Regions from separate parts of the Streptomyces sp. NPDC003635 genome, predicted to be linked through region 4. Evidence: riboswitches for the same ligand, from Rfam matches in the RefSeq annotation. Region 4 holds a riboswitch; each other region holds the start of a gene.
What was found. A riboswitch is a leader RNA that binds a small molecule or an ion and turns the genes downstream of it on or off. The one in region 4 is predicted to bind cyclic di-AMP.
Positions count from the first base shown of each region.

Region 1: another riboswitch for cyclic di-AMP. It lies ahead of ACWDRW_RS05345 (NlpC/P60 family protein); the one in region 4 lies ahead of ACWDRW_RS11395 (transglycosylase family protein).
Region 2: another riboswitch for cyclic di-AMP. It lies ahead of ACWDRW_RS00060 (M23 family metallopeptidase); the one in region 4 lies ahead of ACWDRW_RS11395 (transglycosylase family protein).
Region 3: another riboswitch for cyclic di-AMP. It lies ahead of ACWDRW_RS39505 (peptidoglycan DD-metalloendopeptidase family protein); the one in region 4 lies ahead of ACWDRW_RS11395 (transglycosylase family protein).

Region 1 is NZ_JBSFOK010000004.1:7,454-14,428, forward strand. Features, by position in the region: gene ACWDRW_RS05330 (NlpC/P60 family protein) at 1-720, opposite strand, end outside; gene ACWDRW_RS05335 (hypothetical protein) at 1,136-1,489, shown strand; gene ACWDRW_RS05340 (tellurite resistance/C4-dicarboxylate transporter family protein) at 1,467-2,474, opposite strand; gene ACWDRW_RS05345 (NlpC/P60 family protein) at 2,705-3,907, opposite strand; cyclic di-AMP (ydaO/yuaA leader) riboswitch at 3,916-4,086, opposite strand; gene ACWDRW_RS05350 (ScyD/ScyE family protein) at 4,354-5,430, shown strand; gene pcrA (DNA helicase PcrA) at 5,494-6,975, shown strand, end outside.
Region 2 is NZ_JBSFOK010000001.1:15,848-22,822, forward strand. Features, by position in the region: gene ACWDRW_RS00055 (PrsW family intramembrane metalloprotease) at 1-1,177, shown strand, start outside; gene ACWDRW_RS00060 (M23 family metallopeptidase) at 1,252-2,271, opposite strand; cyclic di-AMP (ydaO/yuaA leader) riboswitch at 2,283-2,441, opposite strand; gene ACWDRW_RS00065 (PP2C family protein-serine/threonine phosphatase) at 2,672-3,754, opposite strand; tRNA gene ACWDRW_RS00070 (tRNA-Met) at 3,955-4,028, opposite strand; gene ACWDRW_RS00075 (alginate lyase family protein) at 4,080-5,291, opposite strand; gene ACWDRW_RS00080 (dihydrofolate reductase family protein) at 5,360-6,487, opposite strand; gene ACWDRW_RS00085 (MarR family winged helix-turn-helix transcriptional regulator) at 6,550-6,975, shown strand, end outside.
Region 3 is NZ_JBSFOK010000090.1:5,914-12,888, forward strand. Features, by position in the region: gene ACWDRW_RS39500 (SGNH/GDSL hydrolase family protein) at 43-828, opposite strand; gene ACWDRW_RS39505 (peptidoglycan DD-metalloendopeptidase family protein) at 1,093-2,061, opposite strand; cyclic di-AMP (ydaO/yuaA leader) riboswitch at 2,066-2,225, opposite strand; gene ACWDRW_RS39510 (tyrosine-protein phosphatase) at 2,715-3,500, shown strand; gene ACWDRW_RS39515 (DUF6126 family protein) at 3,510-3,632, opposite strand; gene ACWDRW_RS39520 (helix-turn-helix domain-containing protein) at 3,629-4,249, opposite strand; gene ACWDRW_RS39525 (aspartate aminotransferase family protein) at 4,315-5,700, opposite strand; gene dxs (1-deoxy-D-xylulose-5-phosphate synthase) at 5,697-6,975, opposite strand, start outside.
Region 4 is NZ_JBSFOK010000009.1:38,666-45,640, reverse strand. Features, by position in the region: gene ACWDRW_RS11405 (cytochrome P450 family protein) at 1-1,021, shown strand, start outside; gene ACWDRW_RS11400 (LysM peptidoglycan-binding domain-containing protein) at 1,277-2,317, shown strand; cyclic di-AMP (ydaO/yuaA leader) riboswitch at 2,515-2,680, shown strand; gene ACWDRW_RS11395 (transglycosylase family protein) at 2,685-3,371, shown strand; gene eno (phosphopyruvate hydratase) at 3,704-4,993, shown strand; gene ACWDRW_RS11385 (FtsB family cell division protein) at 5,105-5,581, shown strand; gene ACWDRW_RS11380 (DUF501 domain-containing protein) at 5,644-6,174, shown strand; gene ACWDRW_RS11375 (Ppx/GppA phosphatase family protein) at 6,171-6,975, shown strand, end outside.

The DNA of each region.
Region 1 (6,975 bases), on a different contig from region 4:
GCGGGAGGTGGGCGCCTGGGCGGTGGCGGAGCCGGGGGCCGTCAGCCCCGCGCGCTCCTGCGACACCCCGCGGGAAGCCCGGCCGGTGCCCTCGTCGAGTTCCGCGCGCTCCTCGGCCGACAGCCGCGACAGCAGCCGGTTGGCCGCGTCCAGCTTCCCGGTGATCGTCTTCTTGTGCCGCTTCAGCTCCGCCTGCCGGGACGTGAGCGAGGCCAGCTCGATGTGCGCGGCGCCGCGCAACTGCTCGATCTCCCGCAGCTGCTTGCGGACGTCCGCGACGGACGCCCGCTGCCGGGTGCCGACCCGCTCGACGAACTCGGCGCCGTCCAGATACCGCTCGGGGTCCTCGGAGAGGGCGAGCTGTACGGCGGGGTCGAGACCACCCTCGCGGTAGTGCGCCGCCGCCATCGAACCGAGCGCGTCGCGGGCGGAGTTGAGCTTGTCCGTCTTGCGCGCGGCCTCGTCCCGCAGCGACTTCAGCCGCGCCTCGGCCGCCTCGGCCTTCTCCTTGGCGCCGTTGTACTTCTCGGTGGCGGTCTCCGCCTCCTGGTACAGCCGGTCCACCTTCGCCTTGACCTGCGCCGGAGTCAGTTCGGGCTCGGCGTGCCCGGTCCCGTCGAAGCCCGTCGCGGTGGCCGCCCCCGCGAGGGCGACCGTCGCGGCCGCACGGACGGTGTTGCCGCCGGCCGAGCGCTGTCGGGGCTTGCGGTGCGCTGCCACGTGGACTGCACGTCCTTTCGCACGACTGCTACGACCGCCCTGAGCTGCACGTCCGGCGGCGGCCCGCACAGGGGGAGCAGGCCACCGCCGGACCTTCTCGGCGGTGGTGGCCGACTGCCGCCCCTGGCCCGGGCGGCGGTGGGGAGCCGGTCACCTGGGGGAGGACGCTAAACCTGGGTGTGTCGGCTCGGTAACGCGTTGTGCGGAACTGCCAAGAGGGGATCGTGCGGTGACCGTAGGTGACCGTGATCCGTGATCGGGGCGGTCGCCTTCACGCTGTGCGATGACCGAAGTGGTGGTTTCGGGGGCGGGTGGGAGTGGCGGGGTGCTATGGAGCGCATATATGCAAGATCGGTCGCCGTGGGGGTGGGCCGGTGTCGGGCGCCCCACGGGCCCCTGATTAGGCTCCGGCCTCATGGACGTACTCATCCATCTCTTCGTCGGCCTGCACATCATCGGCATCGCCTCGCTCCTGGGCGGCTTCCTCACCCAGATGAAGGCGATGGGCCAGGGCACGGCGCGATTCGTGCCGGCGATGCTGCACGGCGCGGCGACGATGCTGGTCACCGGCGTGATCCTGGTCGGGCTGAACCAGGCGGACGACCAGACGGTCGACAACGTCAAGATCGGCGTGAAGCTGGCCCTGCTGATCGTGATCCTCGGTCTCGTCTACGTGAAGCGGGACGACGAGAAGGTGGACAAGAACCTCTTCGGCCTGGTGGGCCTGCTCACCACGGCGAACATCTTCATCGCCGTGCTGTGGACGTGAGCTCGGCCTCCTCGGCCGCGGCGGCGGCGTAGGTCCGCTCCTCCCGCGCCGCCCCCACGGCGACGGCCAGCCAGGCCGCGACGGCGATCCACAGCAGGACCTCGCCGGGGGTCTCGAGCCAGGGCACATCGACGGCGGCGGCCACCGACAGGGTCGCCGCCGCCGTCATGCCGAGGGGGAACACGGTCGACCAGCGGCGGACGTCGTAGCGGGTCCGCGGGCGGACCAGCTCGGCGACGACGAGTACCGCGTACCAGGCCAGGTCGAGCACCAGCAGGGCGACGGTGACCGTGTGCAGGACGTCGTCGGCGTCCTCGTTCCACAGGTACAGCCGCGGCCCGTCGGCGGCGATCAGCTTGGACCCGGCGAGCGCCGAGATGGCCAACGCACCGCCCGCGACCCACTGGTCACCGGCGCCCTCGAACACCTGCCGCGGATCGAACAGGGCGAGGGCGCAGGCGTACAGGACGAGGCCCAGCCAGAACAGCACGAGCGCCGCGTGCGCGAGCCAGGCCGAGGACTCCGCCGCGGCGAGGACGGCGCCGAGCACCGCGAGCCCCTGAGTGGCCACACAGCCGAGGAACACCGCGCCGGGCATCGGGCGCCGCCAGCGCCGTACGACGTAGAGCAGGCCCGGCCACAGCAGCGCGGCCAGGGCCAGCAGCGCCTCGGCCAGGTGCTGCCAGCCCAGCAGGGAGAAGCGGGTGCCGAGCACGGTCGTCGCCGCGACGGCGGTGAGCGCGGCGGGCGTGCCGGCCTCCTGCCGCCAGCGCTCCGGCTGCCCCACCAGTCGTACGACGAAGTCCGCGGCGAGGCCCAGCCAGGCGACGCAGCCCACGGCCAGGGCGATCCGGGACAGGACCTCGTACCCGGTGAGATGCAGTCCGACCGAGACGATGCCGGTCGCCATCACCGCGGCACCGGCCGCCGGAGGACGCAGCGCCCACCAGGCGCGGAGTGAGCGAAGGGCAGAGGTGCCGGGCATGCGGCCGATGCTAAAGATCCCCGGGCGCGTTCCCCGCGGGCCACGCGCGCGTGGGGGACGAAAGCACCCACGCGCGTGAGGCGTGGCCTCCGGGGCCGGACGCGCGCAAGCGGGAGGCACCGAGAAGCAAGCCCCCGCGCCGTGCCTATCGGCTCCGGGCAGGCCGCCCGGGAGCGGGGATCCGGGCGGGGGCATCGGAAGGGACGCCCCCGCGCGCGTGCCGCCCAGGCTCAGGCGGGGCGGACCACGCTGTGGATCGAGCCCTCGCCGTCGTAGTAGATCGACTCCTCGCGCACGTACGTGCCGGGCTTCGGGGCGTGGATCATCATGCCGTTGCCGATGTAGATGCCGACGTGGGTGATGTCGTCGTAGAAGAAGACGAGGTCGCCGGGCCGGGCGTTGGCGAGGGAGACCGTGGTGCCGGCGTTGACCTGGTCGTAGGTGACGCGCGGGATGTCCACGCCCGCGGCCTTCCAGGCGGCCTGGGTGAGGCCCGAGCAGTCGTAGGAGTCCGGGCCCGTGGCGCCCCAGACGTACGGCTTGCCGATCTGCGCGCGGGCGAAGGCGAGCGCCTTCTCGGCCTTCGTGGCGTAGGAGGAGTCCGCCGTGGCGTCGGTCTCGCTGGTGCCGGTCGAGGTGGAGCCGGTCGAGGCGGAGCCGGAGCCGGTGGAGCCGCTCTCCTGCTGCTGGGCCGCCTCCGCGGCCTCCTCGCGGCGCTGCTCCTCCGCCGCCTGCTGCTCAGCCAGCTCGGCCGCCTTGCGCGCGGCCTCCTCCTGCTTCTTGCGCTCGATCTCCGCGAGCCGCGCCTTCTCCTCGGCCGTGAGCTCGGAGAGCAGCTCCCGCGCGTCGGAGAGCTTCTTCTGGACCGTGGACTTGGCGGTCTTCAGATCGCTCTGCGACTCGTTCAGCGTCTGGAGGCTCTCGGTGGCCTCCTGGCGCTTCTTCATCGTCTCGGACTGCTGCGTGATGTAGTCGTCGACCGCTTCCTTCTGACGGCCGGTCATCCGGTTCATCAGCTGGGTCTGGTCGAAGTAGTCCTGCGGGGTGTCGGCCAGCAGGAAAGTCGCGGTGTCGGGGGCGGAGGCACCGGTCCGGTACTGCGCGGCGGCGAAGGAACCGAGTTCCTCCCGCGCGTCGTTGAGCTTCTGGGTGCGCTTGGCGACGTCGTCGAGGAGCGTGTCGACCTGCTTGCGCTGCTTGGTCGTCTTCTCCTTGGCCGCGTTGTACTTCTCGGTCGCCGTCTCCGCCTGGCGGTAGAGGTCATCGACCTTCTTCTCGACCTCTTCGAGACTCGGCTTGTCGTCCGTGGCCGGGCTGGCGTTGGCCGTCTGGGACAGCAGGGCCACGGAGGTGAGAGCGGCGGTGGCCAGAGCAGGGGTGCGTATGCCTGCTACGCGCGTACCGGCGGGACGCGACTTGCGGTGCGACGCCAAGGGAGGCGACTCCTTCCGTACTCCGCCTACCGAGTTAGCTGTCGGGTTCGGGCGGGTGGTTAGGAAGGGTTGCCCTACGACCACGTCCCGGTGAGGGAGTTGGGTCGATTCACCCCAATGTCGGTGGGTCCCCGGCTCCGGTTGCCGTGGGCGGGCAACGGACTCGGCGGAGGCCGCGCGGCCCGGCGGGGTTCGCCGGTGGGGGTCGTACGGCCTGCCCGGCACGGTAGCCAACTCGTGTGGCCCCTGTGAAGGTTGATGGGTGATATGCCCGATACATTTTCGTGACCTTGGGTCAGGGCTTTGCGCGGCGTGGTCAATACGGACGGATCTGCAGCGACATGTACGTATTTTCTTCGGAGTGACGTCTTCCGCCCGCTTCCGGACGCTAGCTTCCAGCCAGCCGCGGTCGTGTGAGCCGCGGTGGGTGAGTAGGGGGTACGGGCATGAGGAAGCGCACGTCACTCGTCGTCGCCACGGGCGTCGCGCTCGCCGCCACGGCGGGCGTCGCGCCCGCCGGCGCGAGCGGGGGAGGGGACGGCCGGCCGGTCGTCCGGGTGATCGCGAGCGGGCTCGACAACCCGCGCCAGCTCTCGTACGACCAGGGGCGGCTGTACGTCGCCGAGGCCGGCCGGGGCGGCGGGAAATGCATCGGTGAGGGGCCGGAGGGGGAGACCTGCGTCGGGCTCACCTCGGCCGTCACCAAGATCTACTGGGACGGGGGCGCGTGGAAGCACCACAGGGTGGTGAAGGGGCTGCCCTCGGGCGCCGCCCCCGACGGCGGCTTCGCCACCGGCGTCGACGGTGTCTCCGCCCGGTACGGCGAGGTGTGGGGCGTGGAGACCTTCGTGCCGCCGGAGGCCGGGGTGCCCACGAGCCCGCCCTGGAACACCCTCGGCAAGCTGCTGCGCATCGGCCACGGGAAGGCGAAGATCGCCGCCGACGTGTCGGCCGTGGAGCTGAAGTACAACCCGCACAAGGCGAGCCTGGAGTCCAACCCGTACGCCGTCCTGGCCCTCCCGGACGGCCGGAAGATCGTCGCGGACGCGGCCGGCAACGACCTCGTCGAGATCTCCAAGTCCGGCAAGGCCCGTCCCCTCACGGTCTTCCCGGACCACAACGGCCGTGAGTCCGTCCCCACGTCCCTGGCGCTCGGCCCCGACGGCAAGCTCTACGTCGGCGAGCTGAACGGCCTCACCGAGAAGCCCACAGCGCGCGTGTGGCGCGTCGACCCCTGGAGCGGCAAGATCCTCGGCTGGAAGTCCGGCTTCGGCCCGATCAGCGGCCTCGCGGTCAACGGCGGCGGCGACCTCTACGTCAGCCAGCTCTTCGGCGGCGTAGTGACGAAGGTCTCGAACGGCAGGCGTACGCACGTGAAGGTGCCGTTCCCCGCGGGCGTCGCCGTCGACCCCCACGACGGAAAGGTCTACGTCTCGGCCTGGTCGGTCGCGGACCGTGACGGCACTGTTCTGGAGGGCGAGAAGACCCCGGGCGGCCAGGTCTGGAAGATCCTCGGCTTCTGAAACCAGCCGATCTCCTCAGGGTGGCGGCGGGCTGTCAGTGGGGCGCCCTAGACTCGGAGAGCGATGAGCAGCCTCTTTGATGACAGCTTCCTGGCCGATCTCCAGGGTCCTCGGGCCCACGAGGAAGAACCGCCGCCGCCCGAGGACGAGCACGCTCCGGAGCCCGTTCCGGACGATCTGTTCGGCGGAAAGTTCGACGTGCCGCCGGACCGGGACGCCTACTACCGCGACGGCGCCCCGCGTCCGGCGATCGACGCGGCCGCGCTCATCGAGGGGCTCAACGAGAACCAGCGCGCGGCCGTCGTCCACTCCGGCACCCCCCTGCTCATCGTGGCGGGCGCCGGCTCCGGCAAGACCCGGGTGCTCACCCACCGCATCGCCTATCTGCTCGCCGAGCGGAGCGTGCACCCCGGCCAGATCCTCGCGATCACCTTCACCAACAAGGCCGCGGGCGAGATGAAGGAGCGCGTCGAGCAGCTCGTCGGCCCGCGGGCGAACGCGATGTGGGTGATGACCTTCCACAGCGCGTGCGTGCGCATCCTGCGCCGGGAGAGCAAGAAGCTCGGCTTCACGTCCTCCTTCTCGATCTACGACGCCGCCGACTCCAAGCGGCTGATGGCCCTCGTCTGCCGGGACCTGGACCTCGACCCCAAGCGGTACCCGCCCAAGTCCTTCAGCGCCAAGATCAGCAACCTGAAGAACGAGCTGATCGACGAGGAGGACTTCGCCGCCCAGGCGACCGACGGCTTCGAGAAGACCCTCGCCCAGGCGTACGCGCTGTACCAGTCGCGGCTGCGGGAGGCCAACGCCCTCGACTTCGACGACCTGATCATGACGACGGTCAACCTCCTGCGCGCCTTCCCGGACGTGGCCGAGCACTACCGCCGCCGCTTCCGCCATGTACTGGTGGACGAGTACCAGGACACCAACCACGCCCAGTACGCCCTCGTGCGCGAACTGGTCGGCACCCGCGAGCACCCCGTCGACGTCCCGCCCACCGCGGACGACATCCCGCCCGCCGAACTCTGCGTCGTGGGCGACGCCGACCAGTCGATCTACGCCTTCCGCGGCGCGACCATCCGCAACATCCTCCAGTTCGAGGAGGACTACCCGGACGCGACGACGATCCTGCTGGAGCAGAACTACCGCTCCACCCAGACGATCCTGACCGCGGCCAACGCCGTCATCGAGCGCAACGAGTCCCGCCGCCCCAAGAACCTGTGGACCAACGCGGGCGCGGGCGCGCGCATCACCGGCTATGTCGCCGACACCGAGCACGACGAGGCCCAGTTCGTCGCCGACGAGATAGACCGCCTCACGGACGCGGGGGACGCGAAGGCCGGCGACGTCGCCGTCTTCTACCGCACCAACGCCCAGTCCCGCGTCTTCGAAGAGATCTTCATCCGCGTCGGCCTGCCCTACAAGGTCGTCGGCGGCGTCCGCTTCTACGAGCGCAAGGAGGTCCGGGACGTCCTGGCCTACCTCCGCGTCCTGGCCAACCCGGAGGACTCGGTCCCCCTGCGGCGCATCCTGAACGTCCCCAAG
Region 2 (6,975 bases), on a different contig from region 4:
ACAGACCGGCACCCAGGGGTTCCTGGTCGGCCTCGGGCTCGCCGTCCTGCCGGTGCCGCTGCTCATAGCCGCCTTCCGCTGGCTGGACCGGGTCGAGCCGGGCCCCTGGCGGAATCTGCTCTTCGCCTTCGCCTGGGGCGCCTGCGCGGCCGCGCTCATAGCGATCGTCGCCAACAGCTTCGCGACCAGATGGATAGCCACGGCCACCGCGGACCCGTCCAGCGCGGACACCCTCGGGGCCACCGTCATAGCGCCGATCGTGGAGGAGTCCGCGAAGGCGGCCGCCGTCCTGCTCGTCTTCCTCTTCCGGCGGCGGGACTTCACCGGGCTCGTCGACGGGGTGGTGATAGCCGGGATCACCGCCACCGGCTTCGCGTTCACCGAGAACATCCTCTACCTGGGCACCGCCTTCGGCACCGACCAGCTCACCGGCGACAGCGGCATCGCCTCCGTCACCGCCGCGACCTTCTTCGTGCGCATCGTCATGTCCCCCTTCGCGCACCCCCTCTTCACCGTCCTCACCGGTATCGGCTTCGGTGTCGCCGCGCTCTCCGGCGACCGTCAGCGCTGGCGGCGCGTGCTGCTTCCGCTGTCCGGGCTGCTGCTCGCGATGGGCCTGCACGCGATGTGGAACGGCTCGTCGGTCTTCGGTCCGTACGGCTTCTTCGCGGTGTACGCGGCGATCATGGTGCCCGCGTTCGGGTTGCTGACCTGGCTGGTGATCTGGACTCGCCAGCGCGAATTGCGCACCGTGCGCGAGGAGCTGCCCGCCTACGCGGTCGCCGGCTGGCTCACCCCCGGCGAGCCCTTCGCGCTGAGCTCGATGCGGGCCCGGCGCCTGGCCCGTCAGTACGCCCGCCGTCACGCCGGAAAGCGGGCGGCGCGGGAGGTGGCGCACTACGAGGCGTACGCGACCTCCCTGGCGTTCCTGCGGCACCGGGGCCGCCGGGGCCGCGCGGGCGCCGACTTCGTCGTACGGGAAGCGGAGTTGCTGGGGGAACTGTGGCGGCGCCGGGAGATCGCGCGGCCCGCCCTGGACCACGCGGCCCGGGTCACCGCCCCGCCGGTGCCGGTGCTGCCGCCTCCGTGGCCGGTCCACGGGGTGTACGGAAACCCGGCGCAGCCGACCTACCAGGCCTATCCCGCGTACCCGGGGTACAACCCGTACCGCACGTAGACATGCGTAACCGGCAGCCCTGACGTCGGGGGGATGTGCCGTCAGGACCGCCGGGGATCACACGGGGGGCTGAATCAGGGGTTGAGGCCCTTGCTGCGCAGCCAGGCCAGCGGGTCGATGCCGGAGGTGGACCCCTCGGGGTGGACCTCCATGTGCAGGTGGGCGCCGGTCACGTTGCCGGTCGCGCCCACGCGCCCGATGACGTCACCGGTGTTGACCTTCTGGCCGACGCTGACGCTGATCGAGGACTGGTGCGCGTACCAGATCTCGGTGCCGTCCTCCAGGGTGAGCACGGTCTTGTAGCCGTAGGAGCCGTCCCAGCCCGCCGCCGTGATCGTGCCGGTGTGGACCGCCTTGAGGAGGGTACCTGTGGGAGCGGCGAAGTCGAGGCCGGTGTGGTAGCCGGAGGACCACAGCGACCCGGCCTGACCGAAGGTCGAGGTGAGGGTGTACGAGGACGTGGGCAGCGCGAACTGCTTGGCGAGCTGGGCCAGCCGCTCGGCCTCGGCCTTCTCGCGGGCCTCCTCCTCCGCCTTCTCCTTGGCGGCCTGGGCCTTGGCCTCGGCCTCCTTCTCCGCCTTCGCGGCGGCTTCCGCGGCGGCCTTCTCGGCGGCAGCGGCGGCGGCCTCGGCGGCCTTGGTGTCGACCTGGTCCTGCTGCTGCTCGGCCTGGGCCATGATGCGGGCGCGCAGCGCCTCGCCGGCGTCGGCGGCCTGCTCGGTCCCGGTGGTGGTGACCCCGATGTTGCTGAGCGGGGTGGTGTCGGCCTCGGGAGCCTCGTCCGCGGAGTCGTTGATCAGCGGCAGGTCGGGCATGGTGATCGCGACCGGCGGCTTGCCGGACTGCGCGCTGGCCATGCCGCCCGCGCCGACGGCGGCTATGACGCCGACGCCGAGAACCGTGGAGCTGCGGGCGAGTCCGCCGCGCTGCTTGGCGACGCGGTGCCGGCCGCGTACCGGGCGAATGGACTCCGCGGTGGGGTTCCACTCCTCCCAAGGGCCCTCGTCGGTGCGGTGGCTGCCGTAGCCGAAAGCCTCGGTGTCACGCTGGCTCGGCACGAACGGGGCCTCAGGGCCAGGCCGGTTTGACGCCACGTGGGCGTGCTCCTTTCCTTCCTTCTCGCCTACCGGGTTAGCTGACGGGTTCGGAGCAGGAAGGTCTCCTACGCGCGTATATCCGCCGTTTCATGTCCGGCGAAATACGAGCGATTCACCCCAAGTTGGTGGTTCCCCGGTTCCCTTACGGGATTCGGCGCGTGCGCACGGAGCCGACTCTTGTGACGGCTGGGACGACCGCGCTGCGTTATCGAACGTTAATAGACCCGGGGCGCTGATTCCAAGCTGTTCCTCTTGATCATTAACGATTCCGGCCTGGACTTTCGGGTCACCAGGGGGCCAAATCGGGCGAGTTGGCCACGCTTCAGGTGTCACAGTAGTGCTGACGGTGTGTCAGTTGTTATGCGGAGGGCGTCTGTCCGGTCACCCCCGGTGACGGTCAGGGCCGTCGCACGGCGAGCAGCGCCATGTCGTCCGCCATCCCTCCCCCGCTGTGCCGGCGCACCTCCTCGGCGAGGGTCCGGATCAGCGTGCCGGGATCGGCGAAGGTGCGGCCGGCCAGCCGCAGCTCGGGGTCGTAGAAGGCGCCGTGCGCGTCCCGGGCCTCGGACAGTCCGTCGGTGTGCAGCAGCAGGGTGGTGCCGGGCGGGAAGGGGACCTCGTCGGCTGTGGCCGGCCAGTTGCCCAGCTCGCTCATGCCCAGGGGCAGCGCGGGCTCCCGGGCGGGCAGCGGGCGCACGGTGCCGTCGGGGTACAGCAGCAGCGGTGGCGGATGACCGCGGTTGACGACCCGTACGCCCCCGTCGCCGTGCGGGAGTTCGGCGAGTACGGCGGTGGTGAACCCCTCGACGGCGTCGATCCCGTCGCGCCGGGAGCCCTCCCGGTTCAGCGCCCGCTCCAGCCGCTGCGCGACCGCCTCCAGGGTCGGCTCCTGCTCGGCGGCCTCGCGGAACGCCCCGATGACGACGGCGACGGCCGCGACCGCCCCCATCCCCTTGCCGCGCACGTCACCGACGACGAGCCGGACGCCATAGGTGCTGTCCTGCACCGCGTACAGATCGCCGCCGATGAACGCGTCGGCCTGCGCCGCCTCGTAGCGGGCGGCGATCTCGTACCCGCCGAGCCGCTCCATGGGCAGGGGCAGGACGGCGCGCTGGGTGGCCTCGGCGATCTCGCGCTGCGAGGCGAGCCGCAGATGGCCCTGGCGCACGACGAGATTGAGCCCGGTGGCCAGGACGGCGACCGTGACGACGGTGAGCACCTCGGTGACCGTGTCCGCGTCGAGGCCGAAGCCGAAGCGGACATGGACGCCGTAGGTGGCTATCAGGGCCCCGATCCCGGTGACGACGGTGCCGAGGAGACTGAAGAACGGCGCGGCGACCAGCGGCGCGGCGGTGAAGAAGGGGACCGGGGTGTAGCCGCGGGGAGTGACGAAGTCGTACAGGACTCCGCCCGCGATGAGCAGCGCCGGGAGCAGCCGGACGAAAGTGCGTGCGGGCGGGACGCGCCGTGCGTTCGCCACCCCTGAGATCCGCACCGCCGCCTCCCACCACGTCCGCCGTCCCTCCAGGTTTCCCGGAGCGGGGGCGGGGGGCGATCGGGGTGGGCCGAGTGGATGAGACCGGGAACACACACGGAACGGACCGCGAACGGCCATGACACCCACGCGGAAACGACTGAGGGCCGGAACTCGTTGAACGAGTTCCGGCCCTCGGCCTTCAGTAGCGGGGACAGGATTTGAACCTGCGACCTCTGGGTTATGAGCCCAGCGAGCTACCGAGCTGCTCCACCCCGCGTCGGTGAAACCAGTGTACGTCATCCGCGGGACACGAAGCACACACGTTTGTTCACGCGGCGGGGTTCCCGGCGTGGGTCAGGGTCTCCCAGGCCACGAAGAGGTTGTCGGTACCGGCCGGGCGGGTCTTCTCGGCGAGCCTGCGGGCGGCCGGGACGGAGCCGCCGCGCCGGTCCTCCAGATGGTTGAGGGCGACCTCGAGATCGGGCCCGAGGGTCCGCTCGACCTCGCCCCCGCACAGCCACCCCGGCGCCGGCTCCCCCAGCTGGTGGCGGGCGTGCAGTGCCATCGCGGCCGTCAGCCGGTCCTCGGCCTCTCCGTACAGATCGACGCCCTGGTGCCAGGCGGTCTCGGCGATGTGGGCGGTGGCGGCGAGGGAGCGGCCGACATGCGCGAAGTCGCGGCAGGTCTCCTGGGTGAGGCCCGTCCGGTACGTCGTCTGGTCGAACCAGTACGACGCCAGCCGCTGCGGGGTGTTCATGCCGGACCCGGCCGGGGTGAGCGGGAGGCGGCCGTCCTTCTCCAGGTAGAAGTAGGCGGGTACGCGGTCGCGGTAGCGGGCGAGGGCGTGGTCGAAGGTCGCGTGGTCGTCGAGGAAGACGGCGATGGAGATGGCGGCGTCGGTGGTGACGAGGTCCCGGTCGCCGTTGACGTCCGGGACCTTCTGGGTGACCTGGGGCAGGTGGGCGGTGCGCAGCATGCGCTCGAAGCGGGCCACGCGGTCCGGCGGCCAGCCCGACCCGGGGCTGTACCGGACGATCTCGGCGGCCCGGGCCCATGTGGATCCGGTCCACCCCGCCTGCAGCCCGGCGTCCTCCCCGGTGTGCCGCTTCAGCGTCGCCGACCAGGCGTCCATGATCTCCCTGGCCTTGAGGGCGTGCCTCGGCTTGCCGGTGACGGTGAACAACAGGGCCTGCGTGTAGGCGGCGATGGCGTCCTGCCGCTCCTGAGCACATCCCCGGCCGGCCTTCTTCCCGGCGGGACAGTGCACGTCGGCGCGCGGCCGGGCCCGGTACCTGTACGCCCCGTACTTGCTGTCCCGCATCCCCAGGTACGCCTTCAGCCACGGCTGCTTCCCGGCGGTGACGTTCTGTCGTACGGCGGCCAGCTGGGCCGCGCTGACGAGCACGCCGGGGTGGGTGAACCCGGCGTCGGGAGGCAGCGCCCTGGCCTTGCCGCGCTCACCGGCCCCGGCCGCACCGCAGGCGCTGACGAGGAGGGCGACGAGCACAAGCGCGGCGGTACGCCTTCGAACTGACCTCATGTGGGCAGCGTGGCCCAGCCGGGGGTGGGGCGCAGTCCGTGTTGGGCCAACCTGCGTAGCCGCCGGGGTCAGGCCGGCAGATGTCGGTTCGGTGCCATCGCCCGGCCCTCGTGCTCCGGCAGCACCACCACGTCCGCCCCGGCCGCAGCCAGCAGCCCGGTCCCGTCCGCGTCCGTCACGAAGGTGTCGGGCTCCCGCCAGGCCGTGACCACCCTGCGCACCCCCGCCGCCAGGATCAGCCGCGCACAGGGCACCGGACGGGAGGCCCGCCGGGCGCACGGCTCCAGGCTGCTGTAGACGGTGGCGGACGGCAGCCGCGGATCCGCCGGGTCGATCTTCGCCAGCGCCGCCTCCTCCGCGTGGACCACCGGGTCGTCCCCCTCCCGGGAGTGCCCGCGCGCGAGTTCCGTGCCGTCGGCGGCCACCACCACCGCCCCCACGCTGAACGCGGTCCGCGACGGCGGGCACAGCTGCGCCAGTTCGCAGGCGAGCCGCAGCCAGTGGTGGTCGGCGGCGGTCGCCCGCGTGCCCTGGCCGGGTGCCGTGGGCTCGTAGCGCATCAGCACCACGTCCTCGATACGACGGGACTCCACGAGGCGCAGCCGGCCGGACTGGTATCCGCCGGGCCCGAAGAGGCGGGGCGCGGACGCGTCGCCCACGAACAGCGGCGCCACGACCAGCTGCAGTTCGTCCGCCAGGCCCTCCTGGAGGAGCTGGGTGTGGATCCGGCCGCCGCCCTCGACCATCAGCCGCCGTACGCCCCGGGCATACAGGTCCTCGAGCAGTCGGGGCCAGTCCAGGTCCGCGCCCAGGGCGACCACGTCCGCCGCGAGCGCGGCCGCGCGGGCCCGCTCGGCGCCCTTCTCCGTCGTATAGACGACCTTGGCGCCGCCCGTGTGCCAGAACCTCGCCGCCGGATCCAGCTCGCCGCTCCCGCTGACCGCCACCTTCAGCGGGTACTCGGGCCGCCCCGCGGCGACCCGCGCCGCGCGCCGCTGCGGGGAGTTGACCAGCAACCGCGGGTTGTCGGCCCGGATCGTGCCCGCGCCGATCAGGATCGCGTCGACGGAGGCCCGTACCTCGTCGACGCGGTCGAAGTCGGCGGGGCTGGAGAGCAGCAGCCGCTCGGGGCCGGTGTCGTCCAGGTAGCCGTCGAGGGAGACGGCGGCCGAGAGGAGGACGTAAGGCAGAGGCATCGGCGCTCCTACGGAGACCTCGGGGGCTTGGTTCAAGTTTGAAGCAAACCTACACTGGCCGTATGACGACCCGCTGGCTCACCCCCGAGGAGCAGCGCGCCTGGCGCGCGTACATCGGCGCCACCCATCTCCTGGAGGACGCCCTCGACCGGCAGCTCCAGCATGACGCCGGCATGCCGCATCTGTACTACTCGATCCTCGCCAACCTCTCCGAGTCACCGGAGCGCCGGCTGCGGATGACCGATCTCGCCCGGACGCTGAAGATCACCCGGAGCAGACTGACGTACGCCGTCACCCGGCTGGAGAAGGACGGGCTCGTCGCGCGCGAGGGGTGTCCGCAGGACAAGCGGGGAAGTGTCGCCGCGCTGACCGACGAGGGGATGACCGTGCTGGAGCGGACCGCTCCCGGCCATGTCGCCACCGTCCGGGCCGCCCTCTTCGATCACCTCACCCCGGAGCAGGTCGGCCAGCTGGAGGAGATCTTCGGC
Region 3 (6,975 bases), on a different contig from region 4:
CGACCCACGCCCTGGCCGAGCCCCCGCGCGCAGGTGCCGTGCTCAGACCGCCGCCTCGATCCGCATCCTGATGTCGCCCGGCGACAGGGCGCCCTTGGCCGTCACATGGTCGCCCGAGGACTCCCCGCGCAGGCGGCGTCCGATCCACGGCACCAGGTACTCGCGCGCCCACTGCACATCGTCGCGCCGGACCTCCAGGGTGCCGCGGGGCGGCAGCGGGGGCCACGGCTGGTCCGGGTCGGCCGGCACCTCGAGGCCGAGCACCTGGCCCGCGCGCAGCGCCACGCGCGTGTGCCCCTCCGGCGAGAGGTGCAGCCGGTCGCCGTCCCAGGCGCGCCGGTCCTGCACGGTCTTCAGGGACCACAGGTCGAGCACCGGGCAGCCGTACCGGTCGGCGATGGCCCGCACATGCAGGTTGTACGTCGCGATCTTGCCGCGCAGATGCTTCAGCACGGGCACGCCACGGGTGTCGAAGCCGGTGGTCACCATGACCGTGCCGACCGCTTCGGTGAGCCGGGCGATAGCCCGCTCGAAACGCTCGGCGACCTCGTCGGGGTCGGTGCCGGGCCGGATGATGTCGTTGCCGCCTGCGCAGAACGAGACCAGGTCCGGGGCGAGTTCCATGGCCCGCGGGAGCTGGTCCGCCACGATCTGGTCCAGCAGTTTGCCGCGCACCGCCAGGTTCGTGTAGCTGAAGTCGCCCTCGGGCCGGCGGTCCGCGAGCAGCACCGCGAACCGGTCGGCCCAGCCGACGAACGCCCCGTCGGGGCCAGGGTCGCCGACGCCCTCGGTGAAGCTGTCCCCCACCGCCACGTACGACCCGATCACCGCTCTTTTGTCACTCTGCGAATCGTCTGCCACATCGGGTCATGATTCACCTTCGAATGTGACCTACGCGACCGTAGGCAGGGGTTGACGGACGGTGAGATAAGCCACTCTTCAAGCCTTCGCCAACTCCGGAATAGACACCGGATCACGGCTGTTGGGGCCTCGACCACCCTGCCCGGCACACCACACCGAAGGCCGGACCCGGGGATCGGGGGTCCGGCCTTCGGCGGCGTGTCAGGCAGGTGGTTCCGAGTGGAGCGTCCGTCAGAGGGAGACGCCCTGGGCGCGGAGGTAGGCGACCGGGTCGACGTCCGAGCCGTAGTCCGGCGTGGTGCGGATCTCGAAGTGCAGGTGCGGTCCGGTCGAGTTGCCGGTCGAGCCGGAGAGGCCGACCTGCTGGCCCGCCGTCACCGACTGACCGCTGGAGACGGACAGCGAGGACAGGTGGGCGTACTGGGCGTAGTGGCCATCGGCGAGCTGGATGACGACCTGGTTGCCGTACGCGCCGGCCCAGCCGGCCGAGACGACGGTGCCCGCGCCCACGGCCTTCAGCGAGGTGCCGGTCGGGACGACGAAGTCGACACCGGTGTGGTAACCGCTGGACCACATGCTGCCCGCGACCTTGTAGGCGGTGCCGACACCGGCGCCGGAGACCGGAGCGGTGAAGCCGCTGGCCGAGGACTGGGCGGCCTGCGTGGTCGTGGTCGCCTGGGCCTCGGAGGACTGCGAGGCCTCCGCGGACTGCGACGACTTGGCGGAGTCCGAGGAGGACGTGGCCGAGGACGGGGTGGAGGACTTCGCGGCCGGCTTCTCGGCGGTGGCCGTCGAGGCGGCCTTCTTGCCGATCGACAGCTTCAGACCCGGGTGGATCAGCGACGGGTCGGCACCGACGGCGGCACGGTTGTCCTGGTAGAGCTTCTCCCAGCCACCGCTGACATCCTGCTCGTCGGCGATCTTCGAGAGATAGTCCCCGGACCGCACCGTGTACGTCTTCGCACCGGTCGTCTTCTTCGCGGCGGCCTTCTTCTCGGCCGCCTTCTTGTCCGCAGCCTTCTTGTCTGCCGCCTGAACCGACTGAACGGCCTTTTCCGAAACGGACTGCGACGGGGCCGCGTGGGCGCCGGTGGCTCCCAGAAGCGGGAGGGCGAGCGCGGCGCCACCGGTTCCGGCGACGGCGATCGTGCGGGTGAAGCGCAGGGTCTTGGGACGGCGGTGCTTACCCTTCGCGGGCATGGCGAATTCCTCTCCGGCGCCTGCGAGGTGAGCTGTCGGGTGCGGACTGGAGATGTCCGGCCGCGCGCTGGGCACGACTTGACCCCGAGCCTGTTCCGGAGACCGGACCAGGCGGTGGTGCCTGTGGGTCCCCCGCTCCTGCCGTGCACGGGTGAGTGTGCGGATTCCGAGCGGCGGCAGGATTCGGCGTCCGCTCGGATGGGTGGGAACGTAAGCGACCAAGACGCAAAGGGACAAGCAGAAGGTTCCACCCGAACCCATCCCTCTTGATCCCTTGTGGGAATTCGCCGTCACTTTCCGTTCATTAGGAGGTGCCCGTTTCCCGCAAATGCCCTTGAAAAACGCTTGAATTACGTGGACATGACGGGCGACGCACCGTCACGGATATGACCCTGCTCACGTGACGTTGCTCCAGAGTCCTTTACTCCAGAGCGAGTTGGAATGAAGGCTGCAATTCGGACAGAAGGACCAGAAGCGGCGCAGCCGGAGAAGTGACGCATCACGACTGTTAGACAAATCGGCGATGAATGGGCAGGGTTTCAGCGCTGTTCGCCCGTTTTGCCGTATTCAATGGTCGGCCATGGTCCATGTCGTATCGTCGGACCGTGCCCGCGGACGAGCAGAGTCGGCGGCATCCGGTGGGAGGAGCCCAAGTGACGCAGCAGGTCCCGTCGACCGAGCCCGAGCTGGCCGGAGTGCGCAACTTCCGCGATGTCGGCGGACTGCCGACGGTGGACGGCCGCCGGGTGCGCCACGGCGTGCTGTTCCGCAGCGGTCATCTCGCGCACGCGACCGACGAGGACGCGGCGTTCCTCGGCTCCCTCGGCCTGCACACGATCTTCGACTTCCGCAACACCGCGGACCAGAAGCTGGAGGGCCCCGACGTCGAGCTGGCGGGGGTGCGCAATGTGAACCTGCCGCTGTCCGACCCGGCGGACGGCGCCGAGTTCTGGAAGATGGTCCGCGACGGCGAGATCGAGCAGCTGCGGGAGATCCTGGACGACGGCAAGGCCGCGAACCGGATGATCGAGTCGTACCGCATGATCATCAAGGAGCGCACGGCCGAGCACTCCCAGGTGCTGCACTCCCTCGCCGAGGACAGCGTCCCGGCCCTGATGCACTGCGCGGCGGGCAAGGACCGGGCCGGTCTGTCGATCGCGGTGACCCTGCTGGCACTGGGCGTCGAGCGCGAGGCGATCATCGCCGACTACCTGGAGTCGAACGCCAAGCACCGCCGCTACCGGGTGCAGCGCAACAACAGCCACACCCCCGAGGTCATGGAGCTGCTCAGCCCGCTCTTCGACGCGCGCGCCGAGTACCTGACGGCGGCCTTCGAGACCATCAAGGAGACCTGGGGCGACGTCGACAGCTACCTGGAGCAGGCGCTGCGGATCACCCCCGAGGTCCGGGAGCGCCTCCGGGAGCGCCTGCTCGACTGAGCCGTACGACTACTGCTTCGCCCCCAGCTCGAAGAGCAGGTAGATGAACGCGGCGAAGACGTGCCCCACCGCGATGTAGATGATCAGGCGGACCCACAGGGCGCGCGGGAACTTCTCCTCCATGTCGGTCATGGCGTCTCTCCGGTCGGTGAGGGGGTGGGCCCCAGGCACAACGTGGCCGTGGGGCTCTGCAGCAGGGTGTGGACGAACAGGAGCTCGACCCCGCCTTCGTCCAGGGCGGCGATCCGGTGCGGGGTCAGCGAGTCGAAGTGGGCACTGTCGCCCGGTGCGAGCCGGTGCGTGGTGTCCCCGAGGCGCAGCCGCAGCCGCCCGCTGAGGACGTAGAGCCACTCCTCGCCCGGGTGCACCCGCACGATGTCGCCCTGGGAGCCGAAGGGGACGTGCAGCCGCAGCGCCTGCATTCCGCGACCGGGCGCCCCGGCCTGCCGGTACGTCCAGCCGCCGGCCTCGGTCGGTTCCATGTCGGCGGCGCGCACCACGGCGTCCCGGTCGGCGACCGTCTCGCCGAGCAGCTCCGAGACGGTCGTACCGTAGATACGGGCGAGCGAGAGCAGCATCGGCAGTGAGGGCTGTCGCTGCCCGGTCTCCAGTCGGGAGAGATGGGCGGGCGAGAGCCCGGCGGCACGGGCCGCGGCCTCCAGGGTGAGGGAGGCCTGGCGCCGCAGTGCACGCAGCTGCGGCGCCACCTCGGGCAGGTCGTCGGCCGGCCCGGTCTCGGGAGAGCTCATGCTCTCCATTCAGCCGCAGATTTGCCTCTACGGCAAATTACTTGCCCCAGAGGCAAAGGCCGAGGTCACCTGTTCGCGACGGCCTGCTTCACCAGCGTCTTGCCGAAGTCCCACATCAGCCCGCCACCGCTGTGCGCGTCGTCCATCACCTCGGTGAAGGCGTCCACGAACCGCTCCACCTCCCGTTCGCCGACGATCAGCGGCGGGATCAGCTTGATCACCTCCAGATGATCGCCCGAGACCTGGGTGAGGATCCGGTGCCGCTGGAGCAGCGGAACGACGACCATCTGCGCGAACAGTCCCTTGCGGGCCGTCTGGAGCATGGTCCACCGGCCGCGCAGCCGCAGCGAGGAAGGCCGGCCGAACTCGATGCCGATCATCAGGCCCCGGCCGCGTACGTCGGCGAGCAGCTCGTACTTCTCGACCAGTGCCGCGAGCCGCGACCTCAGCAGCTCGCCCGTGGCGCGGGCGCCCGCGACGATCTGCTCGTTCTCCATGACGGCGAGCACGGCGAGCCCCGCCGCCATGGCCTGTGCGTTGGACCCGAAGCTCGCCGAGTGCACGAGCACCCGGTCCATGGAGGAGTAGACCTTCTTGAAGATCCAGTCCTTGCCGAGGGTGGCGCCGACCGGCACATAGCCGCCGGAGAGCGCCTTGGCCGCGCACACAAGGTCCGGCTCCACGCCGTCCTCGTGCTGGTAGGCCCAGAAGTCCCCGGTGCGGCCGAGCCCGGTCTGCACCTCGTCGGCGATGAGCAGCGCCTTGTGGCGGTGGAGCAGTTCCTGGGCGGCCCGCAGATAGCCGGGCGGGGACTCGTGCACGCCCTTGCCCTGGATCGGCTCGACGATCAGGGCGGCGACGTCGCCCTTCTTCAACTCCCGTGCCAGGGCGTCGAGATCGCCCAGCGGGACGGCGGTGTCGGGCAGCAGCGGGGCGAAGCCGTCCCGGAAGCCGTCCTCGCCGTTGACCGACAGGGAGCCGGTGGTCAGCCCGTGGAAGGCGTGGTCGCAGTAGAGGATCCGCGGCTTTCCGGTCGCCCGCCGGGCGAACTTCAGCGCGGTCTCGACCGCCTCGGTGCCGCTGTTGGAGAAGAAGGCCCGGTCCAGGTGCGGGCTGTGCGCGAGCAGCCGCTCGGCCAGCAGCCCGGGCAGGGGCTGGCAGTCGAAGCGGGTGAGGTCGGCGAGCTGGGCGTCCAGCACGTCGTGCAGCGCCTGCCGGACGACGGGGTGATGGCGGCCGAGGCCCATCACCCCGAACCCGGCGAGCATGTCCAGGTAGTCGGCGCCGTCCGCGTCCCAGAAGTAGGCGCCCTCGGCCCGCTCGTAGACCTTGTCGAAGCCGATGGTGTGCAGCATGCGCGGGAGCTGGTGGTTCAGGTACTTGCCGTGCAGCTCGTAGCGCTCGGCGCCGCGCTCGGCCAGCAGTGCGCCGAGGTCGAACTCCGTGGTCATTCCGCTGTCTCCTTGGCTTGCTCCTGGACGGCCAGGCTCGCGCTGATCCGTCCGGCGACCTCGACGGGCGTGAGGCCGATGTCCGCCAGCACCTCGCCGCGTTTGGCGTGGGCGAGGAACTGCTCAGGGATGCCGAACCGCCGTACGGGCACGTCGACGTCGGCGTCGCCCAGGGCGAGCGCCACGGCGGCGCCCACTCCGGCGGCGCGGCTGTTGTCCTCGACGACGGCGACGAGGCGGTGCCCGGCGGCGAGGCCGGGCAGCGCCGGATCGACGGGCTTGACCCAACGGGGGTCGATCACCGTGCAGTTGATGCCGCGAGCCGCCAGCAGCTCGGCGGCCTGGAGGCAGACGGGGGCCATCACGCCGACGGCGACCAGCAGGACGTCCGGCTCTCCCGTGGAGCGGTGCAGCACGTCGAGGCCGCCGATCCGGTCGACCGCCGGGACCGACGGGCCGACGCACTCCTTCGGGAACCGCACCAGCGTGGGCGCGTCGTCAACGGCGACCGCCTCGCGCAGCTGTGCCCGGAGCTGGTCGGCGTCGCGCGGGGCGGCGATCCGGAGACCGGGGACGACCTGGAGGATCGACATGTCCCACATGCCGTTGTGGGAGGCGCCGTCGACTCCGGTGACCCCGGCCCGGTCCAGGACGAACGTCACCCCGCAGCGGTGCAGGGCGACGTCCATCAGCAGTTGGTCGAAGGCGCGGTTGAGGAAGGTGGCGTAGACGGCGACGACGGGATGGACACCGCCGGTGGCGAGGCCGGCGGCGGACACGGCCGCGTGCTGCTCGGCGATGCCGACGTCCCAGACCCGGTCCGGGAACCGCTCGGCGAACTTGCCGAGCCCCACCGGGTGCAGCATGGCCGCCGTGATCGCCACGACGTCCTCCCGCTCCTCGCCGATCCGCACGATCTCGTCACCGAACACCGAGGTCCAGGAGGGCCCGCCGGAGGGCGTGAGCGGCTCGCAGGTGAGCGGGTCCATGACGCCGACGGTGTGGAAGTGGTCCTCCTCGTGGGCGAGGGCGGGTTCGTAGCCGCGGCCCTTCTCGGTGAGGCAGTGGACGAGGACGGGCCCGTGGAAGCGTTTCGCGCGGCGCAGCGCGGACTCCACGGCGCCGATGTCGTGGCCGTCGATGGGGCCGACGTACTTCAGGCCGAGGTCCTCGAAGAGGCCCTGCGGGGCGAAGGCGTCCTTGAAGCCCTTCTTGGCGCCGTGCAGGGCCTCGTAGACGGTGTGCCCGACGACCGGGGTGCGCAGCAGGACGTCC
Region 4 (6,975 bases):
CCCCGGTGAGCGCAAGGCCGAGCTGATGACGCATCTGCTCAACATCGACCCGCCGGACCACACGCGGCTGCGTCGTCTGGTCAGCAAGGCGTTCACGCCCCGCCGGGTCGCCGAGTTCGCCCCGCGGGTGCAGGAGCTGACCGACCGTCTCATCGACCGGTTCGCCGAGCGGGGCTCCGCCGACCTCATCCACGAGTTCGCCTTTCCGCTCCCCATCTACGCCATCTGCGACCTGCTCGGCGTCCCCCCGGAGGACCAGGACGACTTCCGGGACTGGGCGGGCATGATGATCCGCCACCAGGGCGGCCCCCGGGGCGGTGTCGCACGGTCCGTGAAGAAGATGCGCGGCTATCTCGCCGACCTCATCCACCGCAAGCGCGAGGCGCTGCCCGCCGAGCCGGCCCCCGGCGAGGACCTGATCTCCGGACTCATCCGCGCCTCCGACCACGGCGAGCACCTCACCGAGAACGAGGCCGCCGCCATGGCCTTCATCCTTCTCTTCGCCGGTTTCGAGACCACGGTCAATCTGATCGGCAACGGCACCTACGCCCTGCTCACCCACCCCGAGCAGCGCACCCGGCTCCAGCAGTCCCTGGCCGCCGGGGAAACGGGCCTCCTCGAGACCGGCGTGGAGGAGCTTCTCCGCTACGACGGCCCGGTCGAGCTGGCGACCTGGCGGTTCGCCACGCGGCCGCTCAGCATCGGCGGCCAGGACATCGGCGCCGGCGACCCCGTGCTGGTCGTGCTCGCCGCCGCCGACCGGGACCCGGCCCGGTTCGACGCGCCCGACACCCTCGACCTCGCCCGGCGCGACAACCAGCACCTCGGTTACGGCCATGGCATCCACTACTGCCTGGGTGCCCCGCTCGCCCGGCTGGAGGGCCAGACCGCGCTGGCCACCCTCCTGACCCGGCTGCCGGATCTGCGACTCGCCGCCGATCCCACCGACCTGCGCTGGCGCGGCGGCCTCATCATGCGCGGACTGCGCACGCTCCCGGTCGAGTTCACGCCCGGCGCCTGAGCTCTCCTTCGACCGAGTTCAGGCCCCCGCGCCTGAACTCCCCCTTCCGGTCGAGTGCACGCCCACCTCCCCCTGAGGAGCCGTCAGGTCAAACGTGACACGCCCTCAAGTTCGTGATCTTCACGTGATCTGCGCGGCATTAACTTGTGACAAGTGATCGTCTGCCGATACGTTCACTCGTCAGCGCGACGCCTCGCGCCACCGGAAACACGGCGGGCGTCGCGCCGGTCCCTGCTGTCTTCGAAAGGCCCCCGCATGCTCTCCGGGAACGGTCGTCACCGTCGCCCCCGCCAGGCTCCGGCTCTCATCGTCGCGGCCGGAGTGACCGGCTCCGCCATCGCCATCCCGCTGCTCGGCGCTTCGGGCGCCAGCGCCGCCGAGGGCAACACGTGGGACAGGGTCGCGGAATGCGAGAGCGGCGGCTCCTGGAGCGAGGACAGCGGCAACGGCTACTACGGCGGTCTCCAGGTCACCCAGGAGAACTGGGAGCGGTACGGCGGTACGACGTACGCCGACAGCGCGGACCAGGCCAGCCGCTCCCAGCAGATAGCCGTCGCCGAGCGCATCCTCGCCGACCAGGGCCTCGCCGCCTGGCCGACCTGCGGCCCGCTCTCCGGCCTGGACGCCAAGTCCGGTTCGGTCGGCATCGACACGGGCGTCGAGGAAGAGACGGATTCCCCCGGATCGTCCGAATCGGGCAACTCGTCCAACGCGTCGGGTTCGTCAGGCCTGCTGGACTCCCTCGGCGGTAACGCCTCCGAGTCCGCGGGCGACTCGGGCTCCGGCTCCGGCTCGGGAGCGGGCTCCGGCGCCTCCGTGTCGCCCGAAGCGTCGAGCGGCTCTGCGGAGTCGACGGGCTCGACCGAGTCGGCAAAACCGGATAAGTCGGACAAGTCCACCGAGTCGGCGAGGCCTTCGGGGTCCGATGGGTCGAAGGGGTCGTCCGAAAAGTCCGGCTCGTCCGGTCCGTCCGGCTCCTCCGAGAGTGACCCCGCGCGTGAGGTCGACGGCCTGTTCACGGGGATCTCCGGACTGGACAACTCGGACAACATCCTCTGGGTCGGGAGCGATTCCACCCTCGTCGACACCGGCGTCGGTCGTCATCGCGGCAAGCCCGCGGACGAGAGCGGGGCGGACGGTTCGTACCTCGTGCGCGCCGGCGACACCCTCGCGAGCATCGCCGACTCCCTTGACCTCAGTGGCGGATGGCGCGGGCTCTATGCCGCCAACGAGTCGGCCATCGGTCCCGACCCCAGCCGTATCACTCCCGGTCAGACCCTTGAAGTAGGGGACTAACCGGTCGAAAACCAGGGCCAGTTCGCGTCACACTTCGCACTGAATGTCCGCTTTGGTGAAAGTGTGGGATGAGTCTCAGAAGCCCTGATCGTCTTTGAAATTCCGCGGATCGCCTGTCTACGGTCATGACCGCTCGCAAGCAGCGGGCCCCGACTGCCGCACGCCGAATCCTGCCGGTGGCCGTCCGGGAACAGTCGTCGCGTCATGCGCCGTAGGCAGGAGCGGGGGACCCAAGGTAAGCGCCGCGCCGGTCGGTTGACCGGAGCGGCTTGGGGTGGAGCCGTACGCCGAAAGGTGTACGGCCGGGCAACTCAACCGGCCCGAACCCGACAGCTCACCTCGCAGGCGTCGGTGAGGGGATCGATCCATGCTGTTTTCCGGCAAGGGCAAGCACCGTCGTCCGTCCAAGGCCACTCGCGCCATCGCCATCGCCGGTGTCACCGGCGCCGCCGTCGCCGCCCCGCTGATGGCGGCCGGCAACGCCTCCGCCGCCACCGCCTCCGAGTGGGACGCCGTCGCCCAGTGCGAGTCCGGCGGCAACTGGTCCATCAACACCGGCAACGGCTACTACGGCGGCCTGCAGTTCTCGGCCTCCACCTGGGCCGCGTACGGCGGCACGGCCTACGCCTCCACCGCCGACCAGGCCTCCAAGGCGCAGCAGATCGAGATCGCCGAGAAGGTTCTCGCGGGCCAGGGCAAGGGTGCCTGGCCGCACTGCGGCGTCGGCCTGTCGAACGCCACGTACAGCGGTGGCTCCAGCACCTCCGGCTCCACCGAGAGCACCGAGAGCAGCACCCCGGCGCCGCGTGAGACCGAGCAGCCGGCCTCCCGCTCCGCCGAGCGCCCGGCCGCCAAGAAGACCGTCACCACCCCGACCGGCAAGAAGGTCAAGAAGGGTGACGGCGAGTACAAGGTCGCCAAGGGCGACACCCTCAGCACCATCGCCGAGGAGCACGACGTCAAGGGCGGCTGGGAGAAGCTCTACCAGCTCAACAAGGACATCGTTGAGGACGCCGACCTGATCTACCCCGGTCAGCAGCTGCACCTCAAGTAATCCCGTAGCCGAACCACAGGGCCCTCCCATGCGAGTCCTCCATACTGGAGGCCTCGTGAGGGTCACCCCCCGTCCCCACGGGCTCCCCGCCCCGGTGCGTGTTCCCCCGTACGCACCGGGGCGGGGTTTTTCTTCCGTGAGCGGTCCTTCTACGAGCAGTTCTTCTCCCGTAGTTCACGGATCCTTTGTTCCGGCGAGAAACAATGGGTACCGTCTGTCCTTGTCCACGGGACGGTCGGTCGGCTGGCCGATGTCCCTCAGGCGGTTAGGCTCTAGTCGCAAGGCTCACGTGCCCCGCACTTCCAGCGTCACATCCCATGAAGGAGATGCTCGTGCCGTCCATCGACGTCGTCGTAGCCCGGGAAATCCTGGACTCCCGAGGCAACCCCACGGTCGAGGTCGAGGTCGGCCTCGACGACGGCAGCACGGGTCGTGCCGCCGTTCCGTCCGGCGCCTCCACCGGCGCCTTCGAGGCCATCGAGCTCCGCGACGGCGACCCGAACCGCTACCAGGGCAAGGGTGTCGAGAAGGCCGTCCTCGCCGTCATCGAGCAGATCGGCCCGGAGCTGGTCGGCTACGACGCCACCGAGCAGCGCCTGATCGACCAGGCCATGTTCGACCTGGACGCCACCGACAACAAGGGCTCCCTCGGCGCCAACGCCATCCTCGGCGTCTCGCTCGCCGTCGCCCACGCCGCCTCCGAGGCCAGCGACCTCCCGCTCTTCCGCTACCTGGGCGGCCCGAACGCGCACCTGCTGCCGGTGCCGATGATGAACATCCTGAACGGCGGCTCGCACGCCGACTCCAACGTGGACATCCAGGAGTTCATGATCGCCCCGATCGGCGCGGAGTCCTTCTCCGAGGCACTGCGCTGGGGCGCCGAGGTCTACCACACCCTCAAGAAGGTCCTGAAGACGAAGGGCCTGTCCACCGGTCTCGGCGACGAGGGCGGCTTCGCCCCGAACCTGGAGTCCAACCGCGCCGCCCTCGACCTCATCATCGAGGCCATCAAGGAGGCCGGTTACACCCCCGGCGAGCAGATCGCCCTCGCCCTCGACGTCGCCGCCTCCGAGTTCTACAAGGACGGCGTCTACACCTTCGAGGGCAAGGACCGCTCGGCCGCCGAGATGACGGAGTACTACGCCGAGCTCGTCGAGGCGTACCCGCTCGTCTCCATCGAGGACCCGCTGTTCGAGGACGACTGGGCCGGCTGGAACACCATCACCGCGAAGCTCGGTGACAAGGTCCAGATCGTCGGCGACGACCTCTTCGTCACCAACCCCGAGCGCCTCGCCCGCGGCATCGAGGAGGGCTCCGCCAACGCCCTGCTCGTCAAGGTCAACCAGATCGGCTCGCTGACCGAGACCCTGGACGCCGTCGAGATGGCCCAGCGCAACGGCTTCAAGTGCATGATGTCCCACCGCTCCGGTGAGACCGAGGACGTCACCATCGCCGACCTCGCCGTCGCCGTGAACTGCGGCCAGATCAAGACCGGCGCCCCGGCCCGCTCGGACCGCGTCGCCAAGTACAACCAGCTGCTGCGCATCGAGGAGATCCTCGACGACGCCGCGGTGTACGCCGGCCGCTCCGCGTTCCCCCGGTTTCGCTCCGCGAACCAGTAAGCACGGAAAGGGCTGAGCCTGCTGAAGGCATAGCCAGTCGTACGTACGTCCCCGTACTCGGTCCCGTACCGTGTGCGGGGACGTACGCGCGTGTGTGAACGGGAGTGAGAGATGGCCGTCAAGGACCGGGACCGTTTCTCCACCGCGACCAGGATCCGGTTGCTGGGCGAGCAGACGGCGGCCCGTGTCTACCGCTCCCAGACCAAACGGCAGGCCCGCCGCTCCCGGCTCACCGGCCGCGCGGCCCTGCTCGCCCTGGTCGTCTGCACCCTGGTCGTCGCCCTCGCCTATCCGATAAGGCAGTACGTCGCCCAGCGCGCCGAGATCGCGGATCTGGAACGGCAGCAGCAGCAGGCCCGGGAGCGGGTCGAGGAACTGCGCGATCTCAAGGCACGCTGGCAGGACGACGCGTTCGCCGAGCAGCGGATCCGGGAGCGGCTGCACTACGTGATGCCGGGGGAGACCGGCTTCGTGGTGATCGACCCCGACGCGGCGAAGCAGACGCGCACCGACCTCGGCGCCGCCGACCGGCCCTGGTACTCGAACGTCTGGGACGGGGTCGACAAGTCCGACGCCGCCGACCGCTAACCGCCGCCGCCCGGCAGACACCGCAGACCGACAAACGAAGACGAAAGACTGTTAAGGCCCTTATGGAAACGCCCCCGCCCACCACTTCCCGCACCGAGCCGACCGACGCGGACGTCGAGGCCTTCAAGCAGCAGCTCGGGCGGCCGCCGCGCGGGCTGCGCGCCATCGCGCACCGGTGCCCGTGCGGACAGCCGGACGTGGTGGAGACGGCGCCCCGGCTGCCGGACGGCACGCCGTTCCCGACGCTGTACTACCTGACGTGCCCGAAGGCCAACTCGGCGATCGGCACGCTGGAGGCGAACGGCGTGATGAAGGAGATGACCGCGCGCCTGGCGACCGACCCGGAGCTGGCCGCGGCCTATCGCGCCGCCCACGAGGACTACATCCGCCGCCGCGACGAGATCGAGGAGCTCACGGGCTTCCCGAGCGCGGGCGGCATGCCGGACCGCGTGAAGTGCCTGCACGTCCTGGTCGCGCACTCGCTGGCCGCCGGGCCCGGGGTGAACCCGCTCGGGGACGAGGCGCTCGCGATGCTGCCGGAGTGGTGGCGCAAGGGCTCGTGCGTGACGCCGGTTCAGGAGGAGGCCAAGTGACCCGAGTCGCCGCCATCGACTGCGGTACGAACTCCATCCGGCTCCTCGTCGCCGACACCGACCCGGTCACGGGCGAACTCGTCGACCTGGACCGCCGTATGACCATCGTCCGGCTCGGGCAGGGGGTCGACCGGACCGGGCGGCTCGCCCCGGAGGCGCTGGAGCGGACCTTCGCCGCCTGCCGGGAGTACGCGGAGGTCATCAAGGAGCACGGCGCCGAGCGCCTGCGGTTCGTGGCCACCTCCGCCTCCCGGGACGCCGAGAACCGGGACGACTTCGTGCGCGGGGTCATGGACATCCTGGGCGTCGAGCCGGAGGTGATCAGCGGGGACCAGGAGGCCGAGTTCTCCTTCACCGGGGCCACCAGGGAGCTCGCCGAGCACGACCATGTCCCGGGGCCCTACCTCGTCGTGGACATCGGCGGGGGGTCCACCGAGTTCGTCGTCGGCGCGCAGCACGTACGGGCCGCCCGGTCCGTCGACGTCGGATGCGTGCGGATGACCGAGCGGCACCTCGTGCGGGACGGCGCCGTCTCCGATCCGCCCACCGAGGAGCAGATCGCCGCCATGCGCGCCGACATCGAGGCCGCCCTCGACCTCGCCGAGCGGACCGTGCCGCTGCGCGAGGCGCACACGCTGGTGGGGCTCGCCGGGTCCGTCACCACCGTGTCCGCCATCGCCCAGGAGCTGCCCGAGTACGACTCGGCCCGCATCCACCACTCCCGGGTCTCCCGCGACCGTGTCCGCGAGATCACCGAGTGGCTGCTGCGGTCCACCCACGCCGAGCGGGCGGCCGTACCGT